Regions from separate parts of the Paenibacillus sp. FSL M7-1046 genome, predicted to be linked through region 2. Evidence: riboswitches for the same ligand, from Rfam matches in the RefSeq annotation. Region 2 holds a riboswitch; the other holds the start of a gene.
What was found. A riboswitch is a leader RNA that binds a small molecule or an ion and turns the genes downstream of it on or off. The one in region 2 is predicted to bind thiamine pyrophosphate.
Positions count from the first base shown of each region.

Region 1: another riboswitch for thiamine pyrophosphate. It lies ahead of thiC (phosphomethylpyrimidine synthase ThiC); the one in region 2 lies ahead of NYE29_RS33810 (thiamine phosphate synthase).

Region 1 covers NZ_JBBOXB010000001.1:3,161,402-3,165,134, forward strand. The annotation lists gene NYE29_RS13945 (PadR family transcriptional regulator) at 106-648, shown strand; gene NYE29_RS13950 (SDR family oxidoreductase) at 679-1,497, shown strand; TPP riboswitch at 1,582-1,688, shown strand; gene thiC (phosphomethylpyrimidine synthase ThiC) at 1,793-3,571, shown strand.
Region 2 covers NZ_JBBOXB010000001.1:7,516,431-7,520,163, reverse strand. The annotation lists gene NYE29_RS33825 (hypothetical protein) at 43-468, shown strand; gene NYE29_RS33820 (NUDIX hydrolase) at 613-1,038, opposite strand; gene NYE29_RS33815 (SDR family oxidoreductase) at 1,295-2,164, shown strand; TPP riboswitch at 2,313-2,415, shown strand; gene NYE29_RS33810 (thiamine phosphate synthase) at 2,529-3,137, shown strand; gene thiS (sulfur carrier protein ThiS) at 3,190-3,393, shown strand; gene NYE29_RS33800 (thiazole synthase) at 3,582-3,733, shown strand, end outside.

The DNA.
Region 1 (3,733 bases), 4.4 Mb from region 2:
CACTCGGTTTTTTTGCTTAAGTATTATATATTGACGTGATATATATTGGTCTGATATATTAATAAGTGTAATATGTAGATGTTTTTAAATAAGGAGGAGCTATTCTTGAACAGTCAGGATGTTATTTTAGGCTTGCTCATGAAAGAAGCGTTGACTGGCTACGAAATAAAGCAGTTATTGGAGAATGTGTTGTCTAATTTCTATAGCTCTAGTTATGGCACGATTTATCCTACGCTTGCCCGAATGGAGAAGGAAGAATTAATAACCAAGGAAATTGTGCCCCAGAAAGGTAAGCCAAACAAGAATGTTTATAACATAACGGCTAAAGGGCGAGATTGTTTTAACGACTATTTACTAGCGCCACTAGAGGGAGACAGTAGTAAGAAATCCGATTTTATGATGAGGCTTTATTTTGGCCGATTTGTGGGGTATGACAAGGTGATTTTCTGGTTGAAGCAAGTACAAGAGGAATCACAAAAAAAGTTAGATCAGTTATTAGAGCAGTATTCACATTATAAAGATGAAATGCACCCGGCCCAGATCATTTGCATCCAGATTGGGATAGCAGAATATAAAGCTAAACTTGCAACCATTGCCGGGGGATTGTTAAGCATGGAGCAGTTAGAGGAAGAGAAGAGCAGCATTTAGCGAATTCAGATACTTTTAGGAGGAATTTTAATGAAAACAATATTCATCACGGGTGCTTCATCTGGCATTGGGAGAGCTACTGTAAAACATTTTGCTGAAAGAGGATGGAACGTAGTAGCCACGATGCGTGCACCTGAAAAAGAAACTGAATTCATTACATTGGACAATGTATTGGTGTTGCGGTTAGATGTTGAGAAAACAGATACCATTCAATCTGCATTGGCTGAAGCTATTCAGCGGTTTGGTAAAATTGACGTTCTCCTGAATAATGCCGGATATGGGTCAATGGGGCTTATAGAAGTAGCTACGGATGAGCAGATCCGCAGACAATTTGAAGTGAATGTTTTTGGTCTTATTAGTATGACTAAAGCCATGCTGCCTCATTTTAGATCTAATCAGGAAGGGTTGCTAATCAACATCTCTTCAATGGGAGGGATCGTGACCTTTCCTACGATGTCTCTGTATCACTCCACTAAATTCGCGGTAGAAGGTTTTTCTGAATCCGTATCTTTTGAATTAGCATCCCAAAACATCAAAGTAAAGTTGATTGAACCAGGAGCCATTAGCACGGACTTTGGCGGAAGATCGATGGAGTTCTTTTTTAATGATGGCTTAACGGATTATAAATCATTCACTACTGCCTTTCTGGGTAAATTAGGGGAAATGGAAAAAGCTCCAGACTATGCCTCGGCACCAGAACTTGTAGCTGACACTATTTATCAAGCGGCCACAGACGGTACAAGCAAATTCCGTTATGTAGTGGGAGAAGATGCGGAAATGCTCATAAGTATGAAGAAAAATACGGTTGAGGAAGAGTATCTAAGTAATATAGCTCAGCATTTTTCATAAAAAGAGGACAGGTTTATCCAAAGCTCTATTAAGAGCACCGTTGACAATTGCTGGATTTCTCTGTAACTTAAACATAACTAAATAAGAAACCACTAGGGGAGCCTGAATAGGCTGAGACGGGAAAAATGCATTCCTGGACCCTTGAACCTGATCTGGATCATACCAGCGTAGGAAAGTGGAGTCGGACCTTTATTTCATTGTTGGCGTTAGCCTTATATGGATATTTGAGCCGCTCCATGTGGAGCGGCTTTTTTGCGCGCACTCTTATTTATTTAAACCTTAAGGAGGAAACAAGATGCCGAATCAAGAGAAGAAACATGAGGTCGATCTGTGTGCTTTTCCGGGAAGTCACAAGGTGTATGTGGAGGGCTCACGGCCTGATATTCAAGTTCCAATGCGCGAGATTACATTAAGCCGAACCTCGGGTACGGCCGGAGAAGCGGAGAATGCTCCTGTCCATGTCTATGATACAAGCGGGCCTTATACTAATGATGAAGCCTATAGCGATATCCGCAAGGGGTTAACGCCTCACAGGCTTCAGTGGATCGCGGAGCGGGGAGATGCCGAATCTTACGAAGGAAGAACGGTCAAGCCGGAGGATAACGGGAATCTCACGGAGAAGTCGGCGGCAGAGGTGTTTCCGGGATTGCAGCGTCGGCCCTTGAGAGCCAGAGAAGGCGGCAATGTCAGCCAGCTGCATTATGCGCGCAGAGGCCTGATTACGTCGGAGATGGAATTTATCGCAATCCGGGAAAATGTAACCCCTGAGTTTGTTAGAGAGGAAGTAGCCAGCGGCCGTGCGATCATTCCAGCGAATATTAACCATCCTGAGAGTGAACCGATGATTATCGGGCGGAATTTCCTGGTGAAGATCAATGCCAATATCGGGAATTCGGCGGTGTCCTCTTCCATTGATGAAGAAGTAGAGAAGATGAGATGGGCTACCCGCTGGGGAGCGGATAATATTATGGATCTGTCGACAGGCAAAAATATTCACACCACCCGTGAATGGATTATCCGCAACTCTCCGGTACCTATCGGGACAGTGCCTATCTATCAGGCTTTGGAAAAAGTAAACGGCAAGGCCGAGGATTTAACTTGGGAGGTATACCGGGACACTCTGATCGAGCAGGCGGAGCAAGGAGTGGATTATTTCACCATTCACGCCGGGGTACTGCTGCGTTACATCCCATTAACGGCCAAAAGAATGACGGGTATCGTCTCCAGAGGGGGTTCGATTATGGCGGCCTGGTGCCTGGCCCATCATCAGGAGAACTTTCTCTATACACATTTCGAGGATATTTGTGAAATCATGAAGGCTTATGATGTTGCGTTCTCTTTAGGTGACGGGCTGCGGCCAGGCTCCATTGCCGATGCTAATGATGAAGCCCAGTTTGCCGAGCTGGAGACGTTGGGGGAATTAACCTCGCTTGCCTGGAAGCATGATGTTCAGGTGATGGTGGAAGGCCCGGGCCATGTACCGATGCATCTGATCAAAGAGAATATGGATAAACAGCTTGAGCTCTGCCATGGCGCTCCTTTTTACACACTGGGTCCGCTGACTACGGATATTGCACCCGGCTATGATCATATCACCTCGGCTATTGGAGCGGCGATGATCGGCTGGTTCGGCACGGCGATGTTGTGTTATGTTACCCCGAAGGAGCATTTAGGATTGCCTAACAAAAATGATGTGCGGGAAGGCGTCATCACCTATAAAATTGCCGCCCATGCAGCCGACTTGGCCAAAGGACACAAGGGGGCGCAGGATCGGGATAACGCACTCTCCAAAGCGCGCTTCGAGTTCCGTTGGCGGGACCAGTTCCATTTGTCGCTCGACCCGGAACGGGCGCTGGAATATCATGATGAGACTCTTCCGGCGGAAGGGGCCAAAACGGCTCATTTCTGCTCTATGTGTGGACCCAAGTTCTGCAGTATGCGCATTTCTCATGGTATCCGCGATACGGCGAGGTTGCAGGATGGACAAGAAGAACCGGAGCAAGAGATGATTACCGCTGGGATGCGGTACAAAGCAGAAGAGTTTAAGGAAGGCGGAGGTCTGATCTATAAATAAACTGTCGGCCGGGTACTATAGCCTAATCGCCCTCCTCCCTCTCAATTGACAGTCTCCGGGCGTATACCTATAATGTAAATCAGATTATGAAAGCTGTTTCATTTCTGATAGATAAGTTTGTTTCGGTGAGATGGAACCCCTTAATCAAGCGGGTTTCATTTT
Region 2 (3,733 bases):
AAGTGTAACTAAAATCACTGAAAACAATAGAGGAGGTATGTTATGGGTCACTTTTTGTTTTTTCTACATATGATCGGTACATTGGCGCTGGGCTTTTATCTGGTGCTGCCGTTTGTTCTCGGGCGTGTCCAGAAGCTGAGCGTCCCTGCGAGAGAAGGAACGCTTAGTGCAATCGGCGGCTTCAACCGCTTCGCCCAGTACGGTCTCGTCATCCAACTGCTGACTGGCGGCTATATGATGACAAAGGGTGAATATTCGGTGCCGTGGATGATCGTGGTGGTTGTCCTGCTGCTTGCGATGTTTGCACTCGGCGGCATCATCAGCAAACCATTGCGTCTTGCCGCAGCCGGCATGCGCGAGAACCGTGACGTATCCGCAGAGACTGGCAAAATCCGTACCTTAAGCCTGCTGCTCATGGTGGCGCTGGTGCTAATGGTGTTTTTTATGGTGTACAACAGCATTATTTAAGACTCTCCTTCATAGAAAGACTACAGAAAGCCCGCCTCCGGAATGGCAAGGAGAGCGGGTTTTTGGGTGCAGACATTACTTCGGGACAAGTCTATCGGGTACCACCCCGCCATGCCGCTGTCACAGATTGTAGCAGACAACGCTTTACAGCAGTTCGTTCAGGGAGAAAACATGGCTTTTCTCAAATTCAGCGAGGATTCCCGCCGGAAGCAGGCGTTGAAGCTCGAGCCGGTTGCACCATTTATAATCCGAATGCTCTTCGGACAGCTGTACTGCATGGTCAGTGCTCCGGCACAAATAGGTGATAATGACAAGCTGCCTTGCCGGATCGGTTAGAAACGAGGTTGCATACAGCAGATTGCCGACAGTAACCGCAAGTCCGGTCTCCTCGTAAATCTCCCTTTCCAGAGCCGCCTCCAGGTCTTCTCCGAATTCTATTTTCCCGCCCGCACATTCCCAGGTGCCCGCTCCGACAGAATCTCTTGCCGCACGCCGAACAAGCAGAATCCGGCCTCCATGTACAATAACTCCTTTGACAGCAACGATGATGCTGCGAGTGTGTTTGACCATATTGCGTGCTCTCCCCTCTGCGCAGAGTCTGCATAAATCCGCAACTCCATTTGCTGGATTAGTGCTTTCTCTCTAAAGTATATCGCCTTCCACGGCAAAAACGACTGACATTTTAGTTTGACCGCACCCAAGGTGTGGTAAGTAACATAACGTAAAGCAAATGAAGAGATGATCTGCAGGTGCATAAACCAGGCACCCTGAGCCAACCCTAAAACGATGAGTAACCAACAGGTACACAGCGAAAGGAGAATGGATCATGCCAGACAACACGCAAACCAAAAAAACACTACCTCCGCAGGTGCAGGACCGCCAGCCCGGAATTGAAAGTGAAATGAATCCGCTGCCGGAGTTCGAGACTTCAGCCTATAAGGCGGCGGGCAAGCTGCTGGGCAAGGCGGCTCTGATTACAGGAGGAGACAGCGGTATTGGCCGGGCGGTTGCCGTTCATTTTGCCAAGGAGGGTGCGGATGTCGTTATTTCCTACCTCAATGAGCATTCCGATGCCGAAGAGACTAAACGCCAGGTGGAGCAAGAGGGGCGGAAGTGCATTCTGATTGCCGGCGATATTGGCGTGGAGGCGTTCTGCCAGGATCTGATCAATAAGACGGTGGAAGGACTCGGCAAGCTGGACATCCTGATTAATAATGCGGCCGAGCAGCATCCGCAGGAGAAGATTGAGGATATTACCTCCGAGCAGCTGGAGCGGACGTTCCGCACGAATATTTTTTCGATGTTCTATTTGACCAAGGCAGCCATGCCTCACCTGAAAAAAGGGTCCACGATCATCAACACGACTTCGATCACAGCCTACCGGGGCAGCCCGCAGCTGCTGGACTATTCGTCCACCAAAGGGGCGATTCTCAGCTTTACCCGTTCGCTGTCGATGAACCTGGCGGACAAAGGCATCCGGGTAAATGCCGTAGCGCCGGGACCGATTTGGACACCGCTTATTCCGTCGACCTTTGACGCGAAGAAAGTCAGTGAATTCGGCGGCACGCAGCCAATGAAACGCCCGGGACAACCGGAGGAGCTGGCTCCGGCTTATGTGTATCTGGCTTCCGACGATTCATCTTATGTAAGCGGACAGGTAATGCATGTGAACGGCGGCGAGGTCGTAAACGGCTAAATGCGGCTGCTGATTCCATTGCTATGAATAATTTGAGTCTGGAGCGGAACCTTGGGTTTCGCTCTTTTTGATGCAGGCCTCTTTTAAAGGATGGCTCTTCAAGGAATAATATGTTAGTATATGAAACGTTAAGCGTAATTGAATATGAATTTGTCACTAGGGGTGCCGCAAGGCTGAGACGAACATACCCGTTCGGACCCTTTGAACCTGATCTGGTTTATACCAGCGTAGGGAAGTGGAGAACGAATAACTGCAGCGGGGCTGAATGGCCCGGTATTCCTGTATATATTCCAGACTGCCTCCTTTACGGGGGGCGGTCTTTTTTGTGTTTGCCGGTAATGCAAAAGAAAAGGAGAAGGTGAACGTGTTGAAAGAGATACATTTGATCTCGGATGGAAAGCAGAATCCGGCGCAGTTTGTTCAGCTGGCTGCTGCTGTGCAATTCATAGTGGATTATATCCATCTCCGGGAAAAGGCAATGTCTGCACGGGAGCTCATGGCTCTGACGGAGCAGCTGATTATAGCGGGGGTTCCGCCTGCCAAGCTGATGATCAACGACCGGATAGACGTTGCTCTGGCCGCAGGGGCGGGCGGGGTCCAGTTGGCTTGGCACAGCCTGCCGCCTGCCGCAGCGCGCAGCGTAGCACCGGGGCTGCGATTGGGAAGGTCGGTGCATGCCCCGGAGGAGGCGGCTGAATCCGGCCGGCAGGAAGCGGACTTTTGCCTGTTCGGGCATGTGTTTCCCTCGGCCTGCAAGCCGGGGCAGCGGGAGCGCGGATTGCAGCAGTTGGCTGAGGCTGTCCGCTGCAGCAGCATTCCGCTGATCGCCATAGGCGGAATTGAGCCGGGCAATGCCGGAAAGGTTCTGGCGACCGGGGCTGCCGGAATTGCCGTAATGTCCGGAATATGCAGTGCGGGAGATCCTGTGGCCGCCGCTACAGCCTACAGATCAGCAGTTCAGGCCGTACCCTAAGCTTGAAGCCATTTAATAATGCTCCTGCACCAGTTAAAGGAGGTGAGCAAGCATGAATTTGATCGTGAATGGAAAAGGCGGGACCTATGAAGAGAGCTGCCGGACTGTAGCTGATCTGCTAAGCCGGTCCGGGTGGACCGGGAGACTGGTTATCGTGGAACTGAATGGTGAGATTGTCGGCAAGGACGTTTATGGAGATACGCTGCTGAGCGAAGGTGACCGCGTAGAGCTGGTCCACTTTGTCGGCGGGGGCTAAAGTGCCAGTGCGTGTTGCCGGATGCAAGAAGTAAGAGGCAAATGGTATGAGGTAAGTGGTAAGTGGTAAGTGGTAGGAAGCAAGAGGCAAGACGTAAGACGTAAGACATAACAGGTAAGATAAAAACTCGGCGTATCAGCAACAGAAGCTCCGCATTTTAGCGGGCCACTATCTCAGGAGGCGATTTTATGCAAGATTCTTTCGTTATCGGCGGAATCCCTTTATCCAGCAGGCTGTTTATCGGAACCGGGAAATACAGCCGCAATACCCTTATTCCCGAAGTGATTGCACGCTCGGGTTCTCAGGTCATTACGGTGGCTCTTCGCCGGGTTGATCCGGA